DNA from 2 places in the Colwellia asteriadis genome. Region 1 is predicted to be linked to the other one. Evidence: predicted binding sites of a transcription regulator. Region 1 holds the regulator's gene; the other holds the start of a gene.

The links. The regulator FliA, encoded in region 1, starts transcription of late flagellar genes. The targets are predictions, from matches to a motif close to CTAAAGNTNNNNNNNNNNNNGCCGATA.
Region 2: a site for FliA is predicted at 1,641-1,667, ahead of ABD005_RS17310 (DUF5610 domain-containing protein). Genes of this name have one in related genera too.

What each region holds. Positions count from the first base shown of each region.
Region 1 covers NZ_BAAAFA010000004.1:164,988-177,298, forward strand. Annotated here, with positions in the region: gene flhA (flagellar biosynthesis protein FlhA) at 1-1,808, shown strand, start outside; gene flhF (flagellar biosynthesis GTPase FlhF) at 1,878-3,428, shown strand; gene ABD005_RS07230 (MinD/ParA family protein) at 3,465-4,307, shown strand; gene ABD005_RS07235 (RNA polymerase sigma factor FliA) at 4,351-5,070, shown strand; gene cheY (chemotaxis response regulator CheY) at 5,174-5,557, shown strand; gene ABD005_RS07245 (protein phosphatase CheZ) at 5,627-6,370, shown strand; gene ABD005_RS07250 (chemotaxis protein CheA) at 6,384-8,561, shown strand; gene ABD005_RS07255 (protein-glutamate methylesterase/protein-glutamine glutaminase) at 8,636-9,763, shown strand; gene ABD005_RS07260 (flagellar motor protein) at 9,756-10,502, shown strand; gene ABD005_RS07265 (flagellar motor protein MotB) at 10,499-11,488, shown strand; gene ABD005_RS07270 (ParA family protein) at 11,498-12,286, shown strand; gene ABD005_RS07275 (chemotaxis protein CheW) at 12,287-12,311, shown strand, end outside.
Region 2 covers NZ_BAAAFA010000015.1:816-13,126, forward strand. Annotated here, with positions in the region: gene ABD005_RS17305 (RNA recognition motif domain-containing protein) at 1-196, shown strand, start outside; gene ABD005_RS17310 (DUF5610 domain-containing protein) at 335-1,585, opposite strand; gene trmA (tRNA (uridine(54)-C5)-methyltransferase TrmA) at 1,800-2,894, shown strand; gene fabR (HTH-type transcriptional repressor FabR) at 2,938-3,564, opposite strand; gene ABD005_RS17325 (acyl-CoA desaturase) at 3,817-4,935, shown strand; gene sthA (Si-specific NAD(P)(+) transhydrogenase) at 5,021-6,451, shown strand; gene ABD005_RS17335 (SixA phosphatase family protein) at 6,548-7,042, shown strand; gene ABD005_RS17340 (hypothetical protein) at 7,076-7,483, opposite strand; gene ABD005_RS17345 (malic enzyme-like NAD(P)-binding protein) at 7,620-8,861, opposite strand; gene ABD005_RS17350 (adenylosuccinate synthase) at 9,509-10,804, opposite strand; gene ABD005_RS17355 (hypothetical protein) at 10,945-11,544, opposite strand; gene hflC (protease modulator HflC) at 11,630-12,311, opposite strand, start outside.

The DNA of each region.
Region 1 (12,311 bases):
GTCATGAAGGTCCTGAGGCTGCAGGTAAAGTTATTGAAGCCTTTGGCTCGGTAGTTATTGGCGGTAACTATGCGGTAGGTATTGTTGTATTTCTTATTCTTATTATTATTAACTTTGTTGTTGTAACTAAAGGTGCTGGTCGTATCGCCGAAGTAACAGCGCGCTTTACCTTAGATGCTATGCCGGGTAAACAAATGGCGATAGATGCCGATTTAAATGCCGGTTTTATCACTCAAGAGCAAGCTAAAGAGCGCAGAACAGAAGTCACGAGTGAAGCTGACTTTTATGGCTCCATGGATGGTGCCAGTAAATTTGTTAAAGGTGATGCCATTGCTGGTATTTTAATATTATTTATTAATATTGTTGGCGGCTTAGTTATTGGTATGGTTCAACATGACTTAACCTTTGATGAAGCAGTAGAGATATACACGTTACTTACCATAGGTGACGGCCTAGTTGCTCAAATACCTGGGTTATTGCTTTCAATTGGTACTGCGATAGTTGTAACTCGTCAGAACACTTCACAAGACATGGGGGAGCAAGTTAGCGCTCAGCTTGGTCAAGGGAAGTCACTGTATATTGCTGCAGGTGTCATGTTTGTTATGGGTGTTATTCCAGGCATGCCTCACTTTGTGTTTTTACTTTTTGCTGCAATGATTGCGGGTACTGCCTTTTTAGGTAACCGTAATAAAATTAATAAAGCCGCTGAACTTGAAAAAAATGAACATGAAGAGAAAGCCCAAATCAAGCAAAAAGAAGATGAAGTTAAAGAGCTTGATTGGGACGATGTTAACCATGTAGATATTATTGGCTTAGAAATAGGTTATCGCTTAATACCTTTGGTTGATAAAGCGCAAGGCGGAGAGTTGCTTAGTCGAATTAAAGGTGTTCGTAAAAAGCTTTCTCAAGAGTTTGGCTTTTTAGTGCCAGCAGTTCATATTCGAGACAATTTAGATTTAGAACCCAACAGTTATCAAATTTCATTAATGGGCGTTAATGTCGGCTCTGCACAAATTAGACACGACCAAGAATTAGCCATAAACCCAGGCCAAGTTTTTGGCCAGTTAGAAGGCATTCCAACTAAAGACCCAGCTTTTGGTCTTGATGCCGTTTGGATTAACCAAAATCAACGTGAACAGGCGCAAACTTTGGGTTATACCGTCGTTGATTCGGCAACGGTATTAGCAACGCATTTAAGCCAAATATTAACTAATAACGCATCACAGTTGCTTGGTCATGAAGAAGTTCAAAACTTATTAGATTTACTGGCGAAAAATCATCCTAAATTAGTTGAAGGTTTTATTCCTGATACGCTGACTTTAGGCACTGTAGTGAAAGTGCTGCAAAGTTTAATGAATGAAGGTGTTGCTGTTCGTGATATGCGCTCAATAGTACAAACCTTAGTAGAGTACGGCCCTAAGAGTCAAGATGCAGAAGTGTTGACTGCTGCTGTACGTATTAGCTTACGTAAATTTATTATTCAAGACCTTGTCGGCGGTGAGCAAGAAGTCCCTGTCATAACTTTGGCACCTGAGTTGGAACAAATGTTGCACCAGTCTATGCAAATGGCCGGAGATGACGGCGCAGGTATTGAACCAGGGCTTGCAGAGCGTTTACAAAAATCATTAACTGATGGTGCTCATCAACAAGAGATGTCTGGAGAAGTTCCTATTCTATTAACATCGGGTATTTTACGTTCAGTGTTATCTAAATTTGTAAAATATACGATTCCAGGGTTGCGGGTTATTTCTTATCAAGAAATCCCTGATGATAAACAAATAAAAATAGTGAGTGTTATAGGTCAGTAATTTAGACCCAAGCAAAAATTTGCTTGATAACAAATAACATAGTAATGACTAGTTACACTGAGGTTTTATATGAAAATTAAACGTTTTGTTGCCAAAGATATGCGCAGTGCCTTAGCACAAATAAAAGATGAACTCGGTGTTGATGCCGTCATTATGTCAACTAAAAAAATTCCTGAAGGTGTTGAGCTAATGGCTGCGGTTGATTACAACCAGCCAATAACTACAAAAACACAACCACAAGAACAGTCATTATCGGCAAATAGTATTAACTCATTTGATGAGCGCAGTAGCAATAGAGCAGTAACAGACGATGTAGTTAATATTGGGAATCATGCCTCACATAGCCAAAGTGCTTCAACACGTCAAAATAGTGTCGCGTCAGAAAATGTAACTGTTAATGAAAAAGTAAACTCAACGGCCAATGAAGAAAACCATGCTGACAGCTTATCCGCTTTACTTAATCGTCAAGTTCAGCAAACAACGACACCAATGCCATCACATAGTCAGCCGACAGTTAATGACTTAACTGAAGAGGATGAAAGCATAGAGCAACAATTTAAAAGCTTTACTGACCGCTTAAGTCAATCAACTGTTTTAAATGAAGATGCCGATGATATTACCGCGAATGTAACTCCGTTTAATGCGCAACAAACAGTACCAACAGAAAGCCAAAGTGCGGCGGTTTCTTCGCAAGACTTTGCTAAAATGCAACAAGAAATGATGTCTATTCGAGCGCTATTAGAGCACCAGGTTTCTGGGTTGATGTGGCAAGATATGGCACAAAAGGATCCTCAGCGTGCGGTATTGGTAAGTCGTTTATTAGCACTAGGAATTAATGAGCAAATAGCAGATCAGATAGCGGGTTATGTGCCACCACAAACTTCTGAGCCAGAAGCTTGGCAACAAGCAACACAACTTATCGCTAAGCAAATAAATACCACGCAAAACGATATCATTCATCGTGGTGGCGTTGTTGCTTTAGTTGGCCCGACAGGGGTTGGGAAAACAACAACTATTGCCAAACTCGCTGCTGGTTTTGCGCAAGTTCATGGGAGTGATAATGTTGCACTTATTTCGACTGATACCTTTCGTATAGCGGGTTTTGAACAACTTGCAACGTACGGTAAAATTATAGGTTGTCAGGTCATGCTTGCTAAAGACAGTCAGGCATTAGATGCTTTATTACAGCAGTTTTCGAAGAAAAAACTTATTTTGATTGATACTGCGGGTATGGGGCAACGCGATATGCGTTTAGCTGAGCAGTTGGCAAACTTGGTTAATAATGCACGCGTTACTATTCGTAATTACTTGGTACTTGCTGCCAATACCCAACAGCGAGTTATGCAAGAAAATGTTGAACGCTTTAAAAAAGTACCAATATCAGGGTGTATTTATACTAAACTTGATGAAAGCGTTAGTATTGGCGAAATAATTACCACATCAATAAAAAATGGTTTACCAATTGGGTATCTTACTGACGGACAACGAGTTCCTGAAGATATTAAAGTTGCAAATGCTGAGAAATTAGTTACTCTTGCTGATAAGATGGCAAGTAAGCCAGCAAATGGTAATAATACACCTGTGCGCACTATGCCAGTTGCTCCCGCGGGAGTAATGTAGCGTGTTAGTTTATACGACAATAGAAGTAAAAATTTGATGATAGATCAAGCGAGTGGCTTAAGAAAAATGCAAGATTTACAAAAAGTTAAAGTAATCGCTGTTTCAGGAGGCAAAGGAGGCGTAGGTAAAACCAATGTTTCTTTGAATACCGCTATAGCATTAGGCCAACAGGGCAAGCGTGTTCTCGTTTTAGATGCCGATTTAGGTCTAGCTAATGTTGATGTAATGTTGGGCTTGAGGGTAAAGCGCAATTTATCACATGTGCTCTCGGGTGAGTGCGAGCTCGATGATATTATTATTGAAGGGCCTGCCGGTATTAAAATAATTCCAGCAACATCTGGCTCACAATCTATGGTTGACTTAACGCCAGCAGAGCATGCTGGATTAATTCGTGCCTTTAGTGAAATGCAAACTCAGTTTGATGTACTTATTGTTGATACCGCAGCAGGTATTTCAGATATGGTACTTAGCTTTACCCGTGCAGCACAAGATGTCATGTTAGTGGTTTGTGATGAGCCCACATCAATAACAGATTGTTACGCACTGATGAAGTTATTAAGTCGCGACCATGGGGTTTTCAAGTTTAAAGTTGTTGCCAATATGGTGCGAAATCCAAAAGAAGGCGAACAGCTTTTTGCTAAACTGACTAAAGTAACAGACAGGTTTTTAGATGTAGCACTAGAGTTAGTCGCGGTTATTCCCTTTGATGAAAATATTAGAAAGTCGGTTCGCAAGCAACAAGCTATTGTTGAAGCGTTTCCACAATCCCCAGCCGCTAAAGCATTTAGCAGTTTAGCGACTAAAGTAGGCCAATGGCCTATACCTAAACAAGCATCAGGACACTTAGAGTTTTTTATTGAGCAGTTATTAGCTAATTAGCTAGTTTATTCAAATCCATACGACTTTATGAGAGCATTATTACGTGGCAAAAGCGAATAGCTATAGTAATCAAATTGATAAAGCTGCGATACTTGAGCAACATACTGTTTTGGTCAAACGTATTGCCTATCACTTATTGGCAAGACTACCTGCAAGTGTATTAGTCGATGATCTCATTCAATCAGGCATGATTGGATTATTAGAAGCCGCTAATAACTTTGATAATACTAAAGGTGCTAGCTTTGAAACCTTTGCAGGTATTAGAATACGTGGTGCAATGCTAGATGAAATGCGTCGCGGTGACTGGACTCCTCGCTCAGTACATAAAAATAGCCGAATGGTAAGTGATGCAATCAATACATTAGAAGCTAAACTTGGTAGAGATGTTTCTGATATTGAAGTTGCTGAAAAACTTGATATTTCATTAAATGACTACCATCATATATTAAGAGAAGTCAGTACAGGTAAAATACTAGGCATAGATGACTTAGGTACAAGTGAAGATGCGTTAAGTTATACTGATGACAATATTGATGATGATCCCTATCTAAATATAGAACAAATTGCGTTTAAAAAGGCGTTAGCTGAGTGTATAAGCACTTTACCCGAGCGTGAAGCTCTAGTACTGTCGCTATACTACGATGAAGAATTGAATTTACGTGAAATTGGTCAAGTACTTGATGTAAGTGAATCAAGGGTGAGCCAAATTCATAGTCAAGCAATGCATAGGTTAAAAGCGCGTATGCAATCTTGGCAAAATTAACTAAACTATTAAATCGATAACAATTAACTTCACTGTTAAAATAAGTTTGATAGTATAAATAATACCACCATTATTAATTTTAAATGTTTCGCCGGAGGGTGCCTTGGATAAAAATATGAAAGTGCTTGTAGTTGATGACTTTTCAACCATGAGACGTATAGTAAAAAATTTATTGCGTGATTTAGGCTTTACCAATATTCAAGAGGCGGATGATGGCAGCACAGCATTACCGATGCTTCAAGGTGGAGATTTTGACTTTGTTGTAACTGATTGGAATATGCCTGGTATGCAAGGTATTGACTTATTAAAAGCAATACGAGCTGATGCGAGCTTATCTCACATCCCTGTCTTATTAATTACTGCAGAAGCTAAAAAAGAGCAAATAGTTATGGCAGCTCAAGCAGGGGTAAATGGTTATATCGTTAAGCCATTTACTGCGGCAACGTTAAAAACTAAATTAGACAAAATTTTTGAGCGTTTGGGTTAATAACTGTTTTAGCTTTATACGAATTTAATATGCTAAGAATATGGTTTGCATAAGTATTAAGGACTTTGCATGAGTATAGCTATGATGGGGCGGATCTCTTTAGAGCAAGCAAAATCGCTAGTTGAGTATCTTGAATCTGGGCAGCAAGATGCTGCCGATGCAATTATTGCAGAAATTCAAAACCCAATTAACTCGGAACTGTTTGCAGAAATAGGTAAGTTAACACGTCAACTTCATGACTCGTTAACGAACTTCCAAGTTGACTCTCGTTTAAGTGACTTGGCTAATGCTGATATTCCGGATGCGAAAGAGCGCCTGAATTACGTTATTGAAAGAACAGAAGAAGCAGCAAACAAAACTATGGACGCTGTTGAAGCTATTTTTCCAGTGGTTGATAGAATATCAGAACAAGTTGATGCAGTTAATCCCGCTTGGACTAAACTGATGAATAATCAAATTGATTTAGCTGAGTTCAAAAGCCTTTGTTTGGGTATTGACACACTACTTAAAACAACAGGTAAAGAAACTCAATTAATACATGGCTTAATGACCGATGTCTTAATGGCACAGGATTTCCAAGATCTAACAGGCCAAGTTATTCGTAAGGTTATTGATTTGGTTCGAGAGGTTGAAGACAGTTTAATTAACATGTTAACCGCTTTTGGTATCACTTCTGATGATGATAAAAATCAAGCGACACCTAAAGTCGGTGACAATTTAGTTGAAGGTCCGATAGTAAACACAGAAAACAGAGACGATGTTGTTGAAGATCAAGACGATGTTGATGATCTTTTATCAAGTTTAGGATTTTAATGGGAGTTGCTGCATGTCTTTTGAAGCAGATGAAGAAATTTTACAGGATTTTTTAGTTGAAGCGGGTGAAATCTTAGAGTCTCTTTCAGAAGAGCTAGTTGAGCTAGAAAATGATGTAGATAACTCTGGGCTATTGAACTCTATCTTCCGTGGATTTCATACAGTGAAAGGGGGAGCAGGGTTTTTAAGCTTGAATGAGCTTGTTGAAGTCTGTCATGGTGCGGAAAATATCTTTGATTTATTACGTACTGGACAACGACGTGTTAATCCTGAGCTTATGGATACTATTCTATCTGCTCTAGATACGGTTAATGATATGTTTGCTTTAGTGCAAAATAGCCAGCCATTAATTCCTGCAGATCCGCAACTATTAGCTGAATTACATCGCCTTAGTACTCCTGATTCAGCAGGCGCTGCTGATCCAGCTCCAATTGAAGCTGTCGTTGAAGATGCTACGGTAGCTGTTAATAACGATATTAATGATGAAAACTCAAATGATACAGGCTCAAATGATGAAATGACCGAAGATGAGTTTGAGCGCTTACTCGATGAGTTACATGGCGGTGGGGAACCTTCAACTCCTGCGCCATCAGAAGAGGTTAATGTAGCTCCTACGGCTAGCAATCCAACCGATAGCAATGAAATATCAGACGATGAATTTGAATCATTGCTTGATGAATTACATGGTCAAGGGGCTTTTTCTTCAGAAGTTGCAGCGTCCTCTCAAGCCACTTCTAGTACATCTTCGGATGATATAGATGACTTAGAATTTGAAAAACTACTCGATGAGTTACACGGTAAAGGTAATGCCCCAAGTACCGCAACTGACAGTACAGCAACCGAAAATACAGTTGAAAATACTCCCCCTGCAGTGACTCCAGATCCTGTTACTCCGGCTAAGCCAGCAGCAGCTAAGCCATCAACACCAAGTCCTGCGCCGGCACCAGTAAGCTCTGCTCCTGCTAAAGTCGCAGAGAAGAAAGCAGCAGCGGCATCACAAGGTGAAACCACTGTTAGGGTTGATACAAAAAGGCTTGATCAAATCATGAATATGGTTGGTGAGCTCGTACTCGTTAGAAATAGGCTAACCAGTTTAGGGCTAGTGTCTGATGATGAAGATCTCACTAAAGCGGTAACTAACTTAGATGCAGTGACTACCGACTTACAGGGCGCCGTGATGAAAACACGGATGCAGCCTATTAAAAAGGTTTTTGGTCGTTTCCCTCGAGTTGTTCGTGACTTAGCTCGAAGCCTGAAAAAAGATATTAAGCTTATTCTTGAAGGTGAAGAAACTGATTTAGATAAAAACTTGGTTGAAGCTCTAGCCGATCCTCTAGTTCACTTAGTACGTAACTCTGTTGACCACGGCATTGAAGCACCAGATGTTCGTGAATCAATAGGTAAGCCTAGAGAAGGTACTGTTGTTTTATCAGCCTCTCAGGAAGGAGATCATATATTACTGACCATTAAAGATGATGGTGCAGGTATGAACCCTGAAAAATTAAAAAATATTGCGATAGAACGCGGTGTTCTTGATGCGGATGCCGCAGCACGTATGTCAGATAAAGAGGCGTATAGCTTAATATTTGCTCCAGGTTTCTCTACTAAAACAGAAATATCTGAAGTATCGGGTCGTGGTGTTGGTATGGATGTGGTTAAAACTAAAATCACACAACTTAACGGTACGGTCAACATTGACGCTGAGCTGGGTGTAGGCACAGTGTTAGAAATTAAAGTTCCTTTAACTTTAGCTATATTACCTACACTAATGGTTGTGGTTGGTAAGCAAACATTTGCTTTACCGCTTGCTTCAGTCAATGAAATATTTCATTTAGATTTATCTAATACCAACAGTGTTGATGGTCAATTAACCATTATAGTTCGAGAAAAGGCTATTCCTTTATTTTACTTAGATCAGTGGTTAGTCAAAGGGTATACATCGAAGCCTCGCGATAAAGGTCATGTTGTTATTGTACAGTTAGGTAATCAACAAGTTGCTTTTGTTGTTGATAGCTTAATTGGTCAAGAAGAGGTTGTTATAAAACCACTCGATAGATTACTTCATGGTACACCAGGCATGGCAGGAGCAACCATTACTAGTGACGGCGGCATTGCACTTATTTTAGATATAGCAAACATATTAAAGTTTTATGCTAGAAAGTCACCGGTTAATAAAAAACTGCGTAGTTAGCTATTGAAGGCGCTTTATTTTCGAGCGCCTTCAACTTACCTATAATCACTCATATAAAAAAGCAGAGATAATAAATGGCCTATAAGGTACTTGTGGTTGATGACTCCAGCTTCTTTAGACGCAGAGTCACAGACATCTTAACTAAAGATCCTCAACTTGAAGTTATTGGTGTTGCTGTAAATGGTCAAGAAGCTGTTGATAAAGCTAAGCTATTAAAGCCTGATGTGATCACAATGGACATAGAGATGCCCGTGTTAAATGGTATTGATGCTGTTAAAAAAATAATGTCTCAGTCACCAACAGCAATACTAATGTTCTCCTCTTTAACCCATCAAGGTGCACAAGCAACACTTGAGGCGCTAGAGGCTGGCGCTTTAGATTTTCTTCCTAAAAAGTTTAGTGAAATAGCTAAAAATACCGATGAAGCAGGGAGCTTGTTACGTCAACGTGTTTTAGAGATTGCCCGTAAACCTAATTTAAGGGCGCGGGTTAGTAAGCCTACGCCACCTGTGAGAAGTGATAGGCCACTAACTCGCGAAGTACCGACGAAAATTGTTGAGAGAAAAGAGGTTGGTACTAGCGTCAAAAAGTCTTCCAATACTATTTCACGTAGTTCTGGTAAAGAGTATAAATTACTAGCTATAGGTACATCTACAGGTGGACCTGTCGCCTTACAAAAAATACTCACGCAATTTAATGCTGATTTTCCATTACCTATTGTCATGGTACAACATATGCCAGCGGCGTTTACTGCTGCATTTGCTAGCCGCTTAGACTCATTATGTAAGATAAAAGTTAAAGAAGCCGCCGATGGTGACGTATTAAAGCCCGGCTGCGCATACTTAGCACCAGGCGGTCGTCAGATGATTATTAGTGGTACAGAGAGTGCAGCTAAAATCAAAATTTTAGAAGATGACTCTCCTAAAATAACCTTTAAACCAAGTGTTGATATTACGTTTGGCTCTGCAGCTAAAACTTTTTCAGGAAAAGTACTTGCCGTTATACTTACCGGTATGGGATCTGATGGAAAAGAAGGTGCCAGAATGCTTAAAACAAAAGGTGCTACCATATGGTCTCAAGATGAACAATCTTGTGTTGTCTACGGAATGCCACAAGCTATTGATAAGGCAGGGATATCTCAACTTTCTTTACCGTTAGATGCGATGGCGCCCTCAATGGTTAAGGAAGTCAGCCGTGGATAAACTCAGTATTGCAGGACTGGTTCTGGCTGTTTTAGCTATTTATATAGGATTTAGCTTAGACGGAGGAAGTTTTTCTGCTTTATTTGAACTACCCGCATTTATTATTGTCTTTGGCGGTACTTTAGGGGCAGTGATGTTGCAATCATCCATGGTGCAGTTTACTCATGCTATTTCATTGCTTCGTTGGGTCTTTTATCCTCCTGTTTATAATATAGAACAAGGCATTGCTGATATTGTACATTGGGCAGAGCTATCGCGTAGTGAAGGTTACTTAGCTTTAGAAGATATAGCTCTTGATATTGATGACCAATATACACAAAAAGGGCTGAACTCATTAGTTGATGGCGTTGAAGTTGACACATTACGTTTATCTTTAGAGCTCGACTTAGATATATACCGAGAGCATAACCTACGCTCTGCTAATGTATTTGAAGCGATGGGGGGGTATAGCCCTACCATTGGAATTCTAGGCGCTGTTTTGGGACTTATCCATGCGATGAATAATTTAACAGACCCCGCCTTACTTGGTACAGGTATTGCGACCGCATTTATTGCAACTATATACGGTGTTGGTTTTGCTAATTTAATTTATTTGCCGGTAGCAAATAAGTTGAGAGCCATTATTCACCAACAAACGATGTATCGAGAAATGATTTCTGAAGGGCTTATTGCACTTGCCAATGGTGATAACCCTCACGCAATTGAAGATAAGTTATCTGCATTTAGGTTGGATAGATGAATCGAGTACGTCGTAAACGGCATGAAGTAGAGCCTGACAATGTTCATCGTTGGTTAGTCTCCTATGCTGATTATATGACGTTATTATTTGCGCTATTCGTCGTACTTTATGCGATGGCTATGGTCAATGAAAAACCGTTTGATATTATTACTGAATCTTTTGGTGGTTTGTTTAAACCGACAGATCTCCACAGTATTAACAGTGGAAGTAGCAATGATATTTTACTGGTAAAGGCCAATGAATCGAAGAAAAATTTATATGGCGATGGCTTATTAGAAGTAGCAGGGCCTGAGCTATTTGATAATAAACAACAGCTTTCTAATATTTCTGATGAGAAGATTGGAAGCCACTTAACTTCATTAGAAGAGGAATTAAATACTGCACTATATGACATTATTGAGTCAGGTTATGCCAATCTACAGATTGATGGCGATTGGTTAGAAATTGAACTTAATAGTGCATTATTATTTCCTAGTGGTTCGTCATCGACCACTAATGCTGCCAAAGATCTTTTAAATGTAGTTTATAATGTTATTAATCAAAGCAGTAACTTTATTCGTATAAGAGGTTATACCGATAACCAAGCCATAAATACTGAAATATTTCCTTCTAATTGGGAGCTATCAGTGTATAGAGCAACAGCAATTCTTCGGTTATTGGAGCAATTTGGTATCGCACCAAATAGAATGGCAATAGAGGGATATGGGCAATATTACCCTACGGCTAGCAACAATACCGCTGAGGGAAGAGCTGAAAATAGAAAAGTGGTTATTGCTATTTCTAAGTTTGGTGTTGATAAAGCGAAACAACCAGTATTATCGAGTGTAGCGCTTGAGACATTAAGTAATAAAGATAATTCGCAAAGTACATCGGTACCTGATGGTAAAGTGAAAACACTTCAACTGAGCAATGGTGGCATTAGAGTTACGACAAGAGCTGACTCTGAAGTACAAAAAGAAAGCTCCGTTGATAATAACAACAACTAGGATGAATCTTTGATAGTTTGGACTGTAGCGAATCAAAAAGGTGGTGTTGGTAAAACCACAACAACTATCTCTTTAGCCGGAATACTGGCTGAGCGTGGACAGCGTGTGCTGCTTGTTGACACCGATCCTCATGCATCGCTAAGTTATTATTTTGGTATTGAATCTGAAGATCTAGATTTAAGCGTTTATGATCTATTTATTCAAGAGTCTTCTAAAGAACAAATTTTACAGAGTTTATGCCCAACTCAGTACGATAATATTGATATTTTACCCGCCACTATGGGGCTAGCCACGCTAGATCGCTCTTTAGGTAATAAAGGAGGGATGGGCTTAGTTTTAAAAAAGGCTATGCTAACATTACAAGCCGATTATGATTATGTACTTATTGATTGTCCACCAGTTTTAGGTGTACTGATGGTTAATGCTTTAGCAGCAGCTGATAGAATTGTTGTGCCAGTGCAAACAGAGTTTTTAGCACTTAAAGGTTTAGACCGTATGATTAAAACATTAGAAATTATGCAGGGAGAGCAAGCTGAAAAATTCAAGTATACTATAGTACCTACAATGTTTGATAAACGTACTAAGGCATCAATATTAGCGTTTAAAAAACTGCAGGATCTTTATGCTAATAAAGTATGGCCAGGTGTTGTGCCTGTTGATACTAACTTAAGAAATGCAAGCTTAGCACAAAAAGTCCCGTCTGATTATGCGGCTAATTCTCGCGGAAGCATTGCTTATAAAAGCCTTTTAAACTATTTAATTAAACAGCATGGCGAGAAAAAAGAGGTTACGTTGTAAATGAGTAAGTCGTTAACAGCAAGTA
Region 2 (12,311 bases), on a different contig from region 1:
ATTTGCTGACTACGGTACTGTGCTATCAGTACGTTTAATGAAAGATAAACATACCGGTAAGCGTCGTGGTTTTGGTTTTGTTGAAATGGCAACTAAAGATTTAGATGTTGCGATTTCAGCATTGAATGATACTGAATTTCAACAACGCACTTTGAAGGTACGTGAAGCGAAAGAGCGTCCTGAACGTAGCGAGTAAGTTTAAACACAACCATAAGGTTGTCATTATATAAAAGGCCGTTAATAGTAATATTAACGGCCTTTCTTTTTATTTTGTCTCGCTCTGAATATTGCTTTATACATTATATGAGCTGACTACTTAGCTTTGCTGAAAAACCTATAACTGCTCAAGTATATTGTGCCAACGTGTTAATTGCCCTTCTAATGTATGACTAGGTTGAGCTATAAAGTCAGCCTTAATAATGGCATCATAAAATTTATTAATATTACTTTCAGCTGGAGAGAGTAATTGCTCTGCTTGCTGTTGCAACTGCTGGAACTGTTTCATAAAGTCGATAGCAGGTTTAAGTTGTTGGGCTAACCCTTTACGCTTATCCGTATTATCTGCACTTGCTTCACTCTGATTATTCGCAACTTCGGAATACTTTTGACTTACTGATGTTTGCTGAGTTAGGTTCATGCTAAAGCTAGCAATTTGTGAAGACTCAACATTAAGCTCAGTAGCCTTTTCAAAGGCCTTTTCAATATCTCCTGTAAAGAATTGATGTTGAACCTCCCTAACCTCTTCAATTAATTGGCCAAGCGCTGCTTTTTCATCATCATTTAAATCTCCTTCTACGCTATACGAAAAATTACGTTCGCTGTAAAAAGTTTGTTCGACTTGGTAACTATTTGATGATGATTGCTCATTAATGTTTTTTCCTTGGGAAGCACTAAAGTCAATATTGATACGATCCCCTTCTGCAGTGACAATACTTACGCTACTGGTTTGAGACTTAGAAATAGATGACTCGTTAGTAGATAAAATATTTTCTATTGCTTCTTCTGGCGCAAATACCTGCTGATGTAACTCATCAATTTTTGTATTAATAAGATCTCTGCTTTTCTCGATACCTGTTTCTATATCTTCTGTTAACGATTCACTATCTTTTAGCACTTCAAGTGCATCGCCAATTCCTTGTTCCACGCCAGATCGCGCTTGATCAAATAACTCAGTGAGCTTTTCATCACCGACATCTCTTGATTTAGCGGAGAGAATTGTCGAACCAATAAAAGCCATGACATTTTTAGCCACTTCTTCAAAGTCAAATAACGAGCCTGCACTTTCTTGCTCTGCTTTCGCTAAATCTATATCTGCGAGGTTTTGATTACGAGTAATAGCGGTATCATTGGTTGATGAAGAAAAATGAGAGAAAATTGATTGATACATTACTTTTGCGGCAAAGCCACTTTTGCCTAAACTTTTAATCGCTTGCAGATCAAATATTGGCCGACCTTTTCCAGTGTGGCGAATAGGTTCGTTGCCTTGCTCTGCTATACTAGTTTGGTTTTTACTCTTAAGGCTGTCAGCTCGATTAGGTATAGTTCGCTGATTAATAGAGTGTAGTAGATCGTTTAACTTTGTCATAATGCTGCCTTAATGTGAATTAACCCTAAAGTTAATAGCTCAGTCTATATTAGCTTATCGGCAACAATGTACAAAAGTTAAGCAATAAAAGTTGGCTATATTGTTATACATTACTTGATTAGTGTTCAATGCACATTAAGGCTAGACAAAAATCATCGCGATAGTAGAATTCGCGCTGTTATTTCTTTATCACTCTATTTCAAAAGGCAATACTATGTTTAGTCATATCCACCCCGATAATTACCCTGAGCAGTTATCAAGCAAACAACAAGATATGGCCGAACTGTTTAGTCACTTTACTATGCCTGTTGCCGAAGTTTATCCATCACAGCCGCTTAATTACCGTCAACGTGCTGAATTTAGAGTGTGGCATCAAGGTGATGATCTTTATTACATTATGTTTAACAGTGAAACTAAAGAAAAGTTTCGTGTTGATGACTTTCCCGTTGCTAGCGAATTAATTAATAAAGCAATGAAAGGTTTAATTACTGCAATTAAAGATAATCAAGACCTGAGATATAAACTGTTTCAAGTAGATTTTTTATCGACTTTAAGTGGCGAGCTATTAATTAGTTTACTTTACCACAAGCCTTTAGAAGAAAGTTGGGAGCAAGCTGCGAAAGCACTTAAAGTAGAGCTCTCTGCAATTGCTCCTGTGGATATTATTGGAAGAGCTAAAAAGCAAAAAATTATTGTTGATAAAGATTACGTTATGGAATCACTTAACGTTGGCAATAAAACATTCATTTACCAGCAAGTAGAAAATAGCTTCACACAGCCTAATGCGCAGGTAAATGAACAAATGTTATTGTGGGCACAACAAGCAACTAAAGACTCAACAGGTGACTTAATTGAGCTGTATTGCGGTAATGGTAACTTTAGTATTGCACTTGCTGAAAACTTCACACGTGTATTAGGGACTGAAATATCAAAAACATCAGTTCGCTCAGCGCAAATTAATATTGAGAAAAACGGCATCGATAATATCGATATTGTAAGAATGTCGAGTGAAGAGTTTAGTCAGGCAATGAATGGTGAACGTCAATTTAGACGTTTAGAGGGGTTTGACCTAACCGCTTATAATTACGATACCGTATTAGTTGATCCACCAAGAGCGGGTTTAGATAAAGATAGTGTCGAGCTCGTTAGACGCTTTGAAAAAGTAATTTACATTTCATGTAACCCTGAAACACTCAAAGAAAATTTAGCTTTATTAACAACTACGCACAAGGTAGATAAATACGCGTTATTTGATCAGTTCCCTTATACCCACCATATTGAGGTTGGTGTAATACTAACTAAAAAATAACTATCAGCAGATACAAAAGTAATTTTTGCAAAAATAAAGCAGGTTATTTCTTACCTGCTTTACGTCTATCACTTAACTCCGCGGCGCCACGAGCAATAAATCTTAATTGCTGAATGGTTTGTTGAGCTAATTGTTCACGCTCATTCTTATCATCAATATCTAATGCGTCAGACCCCGCGCTAAAAACAATAGTTACCGCAGCATTCGCTTGCATGTAGGCAACTTCGGCATCAAGTTGGTTCGCTTGTTGTAAATAGTCACGCAACTCCATAGTAAAGTAACGAATTTCACGAATTACCGCAGCACGAAATGCCGCAGAAGTTCCTGAACGTTCACGCAATAATAAACGAAAAATATTTCCGTTACTTTCAATAAGTTCCATAAATGTTTGTACCGATATTTGAATAACCGAGCCACCTTTAGCAATACGCTGTCTGGCTTGGCGCATAAGTTGTCGTAACGTTAATCCTGCTTCATCAACTAATGTTAGCCCTAATTCATCCATATCAGAAAAATGTCGATAAAAAGACGTTGGCGCTAAGCCAGCCTCTTTCGCTACTTCTCGTAAACTTAAATTAGAAAAACTGCGCTCTGCACTGAGTTGGTTTAAAGCCGCATCAATTAATAGCCTGCGAGTTTTTTCTTTTTGTTGTGCTCTAACACCACTCATAGTGATTACTCTGTTTACAAAATATCGAATTAATAGCAATTATCATACTGTAATAATGACAACTTGTCAGTTGGCTCTTTTCTAAAGAAATTTACAGAAGATACTTGACTGGACCGACAAGAAAGCTAAACTACCATAAACAGCGTACAAGTGTACGCTTAAATGTGAAGATTTATTAAAATTCGTAAAACTCAAATTGCACAGTGAAATTTAACCACAATAGCTGTCGTTAATTTATTAAAAGAGAACCTAATGAAAAAACCCGCTATTATCTGGCTGAATGTTACTATTTTTGCTGTAACCTTTTTATTTGCCGCTATTGTTGTACCTTACAGAGCTATAACACATGGTTTTGATATAACAGAAATAACCGCTGCTATTGTTTGTTTTATCTATTGCGGCATGTCAATTACCGCAGGTTATCACCGTCTTTGGGCTCACAAAGCCTACCAAGCACATTGGAGTTTACGACTCATTTTTGCTTTAGGTGGTGCATTCGCCTTGCAAAATAGCATATTACATTGGTCATCTGATCATCGTGTTCATCACAAGCATGTCGATAATAATGATAAAGACCCCTACTCGGCTAAAAGAGGTTTTTGGTTTTCTCATATCGGTTGGATGTGCAGAAGATACCAAGAAGATCGCTACAGTGATTACACTAACGTTCGCGACCTTAAAAAAGATGGTATTGTTATGTGGCAGCACAAGTACTATGTACCACTCGCGTTACTGATGAATTTTGGTATTCCTATCGCTTTTGGTTTATGGCATGGCAATATGATTAATAGCTTGTTATTACTGGGCGTATTTAGACTTGTTATGAACCATCACACCACTTTTTTCATTAACTCGCTAGCACACATTTGGGGTAAGCAAACTTACACCGATAAAAACACGGCACGCGATAATGGCTTTTTAGCTTTGTTAACCTTTGGTGAGGGTTATCATAATTACCACCATATTTTTGAAAACGATTACCGCAACGGTATTCGTTGGTGGCATTTCGACCCAACTAAGTGGCTAATAAAAAGCTGCCAATGGCTAGGGCTAACAACTAAGCTACGTACAGTTTCAGAAGACAAAATAGAAAAATCGCGACTAGCGATGACATTAAAGCAAACAAAAGCAAAATTAATTACTTGTCCTAATGCTGAGCAAAGTATTGCGTACTTACAACAAGAGTATGATGTATTAATTAAAAAATTAAATGCTTATTATCAAGTTAGAAAGGCACTTATTGCTGCTAAACGTGAGCAAGTGATTGCCGATGTTGAAAAGTCAGAGCTGATGACTCAATACCAAGAGTTAAAAGATCGTTTAATTGAGCAACGTAAAAGTTGGCACTTATTAACGCAGAAACTTGCTTAACATCAACAGAATAGATTAACTCTATTACCATTTCCCTCAATTCCTGCTAAAATTTTTGTATCATGCAGGACTTGAGGTATATCTTTTGGCAAAAACTAATTCTAAGAAAAATAATACGCCGATCACTTTTGACTACGACGTAATTATCATTGGCACAGGCCCTGGCGGTGAAGGGGCAGCAATGAACCTAGCCAAGCATCAAAAAAAGGTCGCGATTATTGAGCGCTACCATGAAGTAGGTGGTGGTTGTACTCATTGGGGCACAATTCCTTCTAAAGCGCTTCGTCAATCGGTTAGCCGACTCATTGAATACAATGCAAACCCGTTATTTAGTCAGAATAACCAAAGCAAACAACTTACTTTTCAAGATATTCTTAGTCATGCCTCTGCGGTTATTCGCAAACAAGTTAATTTACGTAGTGGCTTTTATCATCGCAATCACGTTGAACACATTTCAGGTGAAGCATCGTTTATAGATAAAAATACAATTAATATTTTACGCCCTGACGGTTCAACTGAAATCATAACTGCCGAAAAAATTGTTATTGCCACAGGTTCAAGACCTTATCGTCCAGCCGATATCGACTTTAAACACCCAAGAGTGTACGACTCAGATAGTATTTTATCGCTAAGTCATGCGCCTAACCACGTCATTATTTATGGTGCTGGGGTTATAGGGAGTGAATACGCTTCAATTTTTAGAGGCTTAGGGGTTAAGGTGGATTTAATTAACACCCGCGATCGCTTACTTTCATTTTTAGATGCTGAAATGTCCGACTCTTTAAGTTATCACTTATGGAATAACGGGGTTGTTATTCGTCATGGTGAACAAATAGAAAGTGTGGAAGCGACCGACGATGCTGTGGTTGTGCATTTAGATTCAGGCAAAAAAATGCGCGCTGATTTACTGTTATTCGCTAATGGTAGAACGGGTAATACTGCGGATTTAAATTTGCCCGCAGCTGGATTAAAAGCCGATGGTCGAGGACAGCTGAAAGTTAATAGTGGTTACCAAACAGAAGTTGATAATATATATGCCGTTGGTGATGTTATTGGCTACCCTAGTTTAGCAAGTGCAGCCTTTGATCAAGGGCGTATTGCTGCTTTGTCTATGCTCGACAATACTAGTAACGCGCAATTAATTGTCGACATACCGACAGGTATTTATACTATTCCAGAAATTAGTTCAGTAGGTAAAACGGAACAAGAGCTCACCGAAGCAAAAATTCCTTACGAAGTTGGCCGCGCTCAATTCAAGCATTTAGCAAGAGCACAAATATCCAATAACTTAGTTGGCTCTTTAAAAATTCTTTTCCATAGAGAAACCAAAGAAATTTTAGGAATTCATTGTTTTGGCGAGAACGCTGCTGAAATCATTCATATTGGACAAGCGATTATGCAGCAAAAAAATGGCGGAAATACCATCGAGTACTTTGTTGAAACCACTTTTAACTACCCAACAATGGCTGAAGCATTTAGGGTAGCGGCATTAAATGGTTTAAATCGCCTTTTCTAACCGTTAAATAATAGTAAAAATTTCGACGTTGCTTAATGTGATAGAAGCTCTTTTCATAATAAGCAACGTATATCCAGCTACTAACGACTTAACATTATGATGAAATTGATATTATTATTTGTGAGCCTATCTTTTAGCTTAAGTGCTTATAGTGATAACGACTTTTCATTATATTTAGTTCGGCACGCGGAAAAACAAAGTGATAAAGATAATCCTTCGCTAACCTCATGCGGCCTATTTCGAGCAAAACAATTAGCCACTATGCTCAGCGAAACTGGTATTAACAAAGTTTACAGCACTTCCTACCAGCGTACTTTACAAACAGCTACTCCATTCGCAATGCAAAGCAGCCTTAGCGTTAAGCACTACAGTCCGAAAAATTTAGCCGACTTTGCTTTTCAACTAAAACAGCAGCAACAAAGTAGTCTTATTGTTGGTCATAGTAATACCACACCTAAACTGGTTGAGTTATTGACGGGTAAAAAAGTGACTAAATTAAGTGAAGATAATTACCAGATGCTTTACCAAATTCAGTTTATTAACAATGAAGTTATATTGACCGTATTAAAACAGCCACTGCAATGTAAATAGCTTTTATAAATAAAGTACAGATACTTACAACAGTTACTCTACAATACCTTTATTTTGAGTATCCTTGCCTAATGTAACAACTTCAAAATCAGTAATATTAAACACTGTACCCCACTGCACGGTTGTCATCATATCTTCGATGGGTTTGCCTTTAACTTTTAATTTAGTTCCTTTAACTTGATACTCTTTAGGTAAATTAAGTGGTAATAAATTATCTCCATTTAATGTTACTAAACCGTAAAAGCCACCTTCAAAGTCATTAAATATAACAGTAACTTGCTGCCATTCATCCTTGGCATCCTCATTTATTAACGCTTGATGCTGGTCGGCTTTAAGCTGAGCAGTATTTTGATTATTCATTGTTGTACTTTCCTCATTGGAGCATGAAGATAAAAGTACTGGTACCATTACAGCAGCCAACCAATAACGTTTTTTATCCATAGTTAACACCGAGTAGTTTACCTATAAAAAGACCACGCTTTATTAAAGCATGGTCTTAAGGTTAATTCTAATAATAAGCACTATAACTCATATTAAAACTTGGTTTATAACGCACTAATCAAATTAGTTTACATGATTAGCTCATATAATTTTCAGGCATTTCGAGTGCTGCAACACCTGAATCAACGGCTGCTTGTGCTACCGCTTTTGCAACAGCAGCACATAACCTAGAGTCCATTGGTTTAGGAATAATATAATTTTTACCAAAAGTTAACTCAGTTGTACCACTGGCTTGTAAAACCTCTTGCGGTACAGGCTCTTTTGCCAATGCTCTTATCGCATGGACTGCTGCAATTTTCATTTCATCATTAATAGTACGCGCACGTACATCTAGTGCGCCACGGAAAATGAACGGAAAGCATAAAACATTATTTACCTGATTAGGATAATCAGAACGACCCGTTGCAATAATGACATCATCTCGTGCGGCGAGCGCCAATTCTGGTGTGATTTCAGGGTCAGGGTTTGAACAAGCAAAAATAACAGGATTATCCGCCATTAATTTAACTTGTTCTGCACTTAATAAGTTAGGTCCTGAAACCCCAACAAAAACGTCAGCTCCAGTGATGGCATCATCTAAAGTACGCTTATCGGTATTATTAGCAAAGAGCTTTTTATATTCGTTTAAATCATCTCGACGCGTATGCACAATACCTTTAGTATCTAGCATATAGATTTTTTCACGTTGTGCACCACACTTAATTAACAGCTCCATACAAGCAATTGCTGCTGCCCCAGCTCCTAAACAAACAATATTTGCTTGCTTTATATCTTTGCCTTGAATATCTAACGCATTCATCATGCCTGCAGCAGTTACAATAGCGGTGCCATGCTGGTCATCATGAAATACAGGAATCTTACAACGCTCAATAAGTGCCTTTTCTATCGCAAAACATTCTGGGGCTTTAATATCTTCTAAATTGATACCACCAAAACTATCTGCAATATTAGCAACAGTGTTAACAAAATCTTCAACTGTTTTATGTTTAACTTGGATATCAAACGAGTCAATGTTGGCAAAGCGTTTAAATAATAGTGCTTTACCTTCCATCACTGGTTTAGAGGCCATTGGCCCCAAATTACCTAAACCTAAAATTGCAGTACCATTTGAAATAACCGCAACGGTATTACCTTTTGCAGTATATTTATAAACATCATCAGGGTTAGCCGCTATTTCTCTTACAGGCTCAGCAACACCTGGACTATATGCCAGTGACAAATCTTCACTTGTTTCAGCTGCGGTAGTAAGCGCAACACAAATTTTTCCTGGTGTGGGTAAAGCGTGATAATCAAGTGCTTGCTGACGAAAATCAGTCATAAATGTTTCCTAATGCGTTAGTTTTGTTGTGGATAAAAGTATAGACGTATTTTTATTGTTATTTATTTCTACAAAATCAATGGTATTGCAATCAACTAAGGAAATACAAGGTTGTTTAACTATATAAAATTGCTAGCGGCTATATAGAATGTAAGCTTATTAAGACTTAAACACACATTAATATTATAAATATTGACTATTTCCGGCTAAATATTCCGTCAGTAAAGGAGGAATATTACCTCTTGTGTTTAGAACGGTAGGAATAAGCAATAACTTACTCAGATAAGTGAAATAAATGGTGAGACTTTTTAACGCTTTGACTTTAAAAGGTAAGTGAATAAATAAACACTCTGATGAATTTATTATCTCGGGTGGTTATTTAACCTGAGCTCGGCTTAACAAATGTTTCTCTAGCAGCTACTTTTCCTAACTTCTTCGTTAAATTTACTTGCAATAGCCCAGCTATTGACGCGAAATTTGCCTTGAATTAAGAAAAACTATCAAGCTAGCGATTTAGAAAAATAATTTTTTATTATATTTCAATTTGTTAAATATCTCTTAAACCGAGTTCAGGTTATTTATGAACAAATTTTAAGACAAAAAAAATCCGACACTAGGTCGGATTTTTATAGCATTGATAACGTCTATTAAAGGAAAGGGTTTACTTTAATAATTGTTTCAACACGATCTGGTCCAGTAGAAATTATATCAACAGGAATACCAGTAACTTCTTCAATACGTTTAATATAAGCAAGTGCATTGGCAGGAAGGGCATCAACTGATGTAGCACCAACAGTGCTTTCTGACCATCCTGGAAGCTCTTCATATACTGGAGTTATTTTCTCATAACCTTCAGCAGCTGTTGGCGGCACAGTAATAATGTCGCCTTCTGGTGTTTTATAGCCAGTACAGATCTTTAATGTTTCTAAGCCGTCAAGTACATCAAGCTTAGTTAAACAAAAACCTGTTACGCTATTAACTTGAATTGCACGGTGCATAGCAACAGCATCAAACCAACCACAACGACGTTCACGACCAGTAGTAGCGCCAAACTCATGACCTACAGTACCTAAATGATTACCAATTTCATCATTTAACTCTGTTGGGAAAGGGCCTGAGCCAACACGAGTTGTGTAAGCTTTGGTAATACCTAAGATATAATCAAGATGACGAGGACCAACACCACAACCTGTCGCAACACCACCAGCAGTAGTGTTGGACGAAGTTACGTATGGGTATGTACCGTGATCGATATCAAGTAAAGTACCTTGAGCACCTTCAAACATGATAGAATCACCGTTTTTACGTGCTTGATCAAGAATTTCAGAGATATCGGCTGTCATGTTTTTGATAATATCTGCAACAGCTAACGCATCAGCTAGTACTTCTTCATAGCTTACTGGTTCAACTTTATAATAATTAACCAGAGAGAAATTGTGATATTCAACGATTTCTTTTAACTTAGCTGCAAATGTTTCTGCGCAGAATAAGTCGCCAACACGCAAACCGCGACGTGCAACTTTATCTTCATATGCTGGACCAATACCACGACCTGTTGTACCAATAGCTTTATTGCCACGAGCAACTTCACGAGCCGCATCTAAGGCATTGTGATAAGGAAGTATTAGAGGACATGCATCACTAATAAGCAAACGTTCGCGTACTGGTACGCCTTTCGCTTCCAACATAGTGATTTCGGTCATTAAGGCTTTAGGACACAACACTACACCATTACCAATCAAACATTTTACGTTATCACGTAATACGCCTGATGGAATTAAATGTAATACGGTTTTTTCACCGTTGATCACTAAAGTGTGACCAGCATTGTGACCACCTTGATAACGAACTACATATTTAGCTTTATCTGTTAGTAAGTCTACGATCTTACCTTTACCTTCGTCACCCCATTGAGTGCCGAGAACAACTACATTTTTGCCCATGTTTACTATTTCGTAAGAAAATTAGGCGGGGATTTTATCAAATATAGCAGCCTAGTCCAAGGGAAAAAGCGACATTTTTTCCTTGGACAGCTTTTTAATAATTATTAACTATATATATTAATAGGTTATAGAGTAGACAACTACTCCTGATAACCCCATGGCGCTTTCGGGTTTTTAATCGGTTTGGTTAAGTCAAAGTCAACCCTAAACTCTCTTCCTTCTCTCACTAAGCGATAAGTAAACTTAGTTGGGTAAATATACATCTGCCAAATATTGGTGGCCGACTGAGGGATACCTTGAGTAACGAAGAGCTCTTTTGAATATTGATCAGCAGGGAATGATTGCACGTTAGACCAACCCGCATCTATAGTATGGCCACCATACATAGTTGACTCGTCATAAGATCCATCTACCTTTCTGTGATCATGCTTTAATGATAACCCCGCTCCTGTTTTAGTAATAATCCAGGTACGTGATGCGTCATCACCAACATAAAAAGGTACCTGTAATTCATTATCAGTACATTTTCTCACATACATAACCAATGGCTTATTAGCAAAGCTACTGCCCTTTGCATTATCAATAGTCACTTCACCTTGATATGACTTGCCACAATGTTGACTAATGTTATTAAAGAAAGCATCGTGGCTCGGAATTGATACCAGTGGCGCTTCAAGCACCACAGCTGACGCACTTAAACTCGAAAAAACCAAACCTAACGCTATTATTGTATTTTTCATTTGCTACCTCGAAAAAAGAATGTGTATTTTTGCTATAAAAAAGCCAGCAATAAAGCTGGCTTTTGATTGTTATATAACCGTTAAACTATTTACCCTTTACGCCATCTTTTAAATAACGGAAAAAGTCACTGTCTGGTTTAACAACCATAATATCATTTTTACTGCTAAAGCTTTTTTCATAAGCTTCTAAGCTACGAATAAACCCATAAAACTCAGCGTCTTTATTATAAGCATCTGAATATATTTTAGCTGCTAATGCATCTCCTTCACCACGTGTAGTAAAAGAGTTCTTTTGCGCTTCAGCTAACATAATGGTTACTTTGGCATCAATAGTTGCTCGAATAATTTCAGCCTGCTCTTGACCTTGTGATCTATGCTCTTTAGCTACTGCAGTACGCTCAGCACGCATACGATCATAAATAGAGTTACTGATTTCAGTCGGTAAGTTAATTGCCTTAATACGAACATCAACAACTTCAATACCTAAGTCTTCGCGACTACTTTTAGCACTTTCTAGCGCTTGAGCCATAATCGCATCGCGATCACCCGAAACAATCTCTTTAATAGTACGGTGACCAAACTCAGTACGTAAGCCGTTATTTACTTTTTGTTTTAGTAACGCACGGGCATTATCAATTGAACCTGACGTTCTTAAATAATAAGTAGAAAAATCTACAATGCGCCATTTTACAAAAGAGTCGACTATTAAGTCTTTTTTCTCAGCGGTTACAAACCTATCTGCTGCTTCATCAAGAGTTTGAATACGC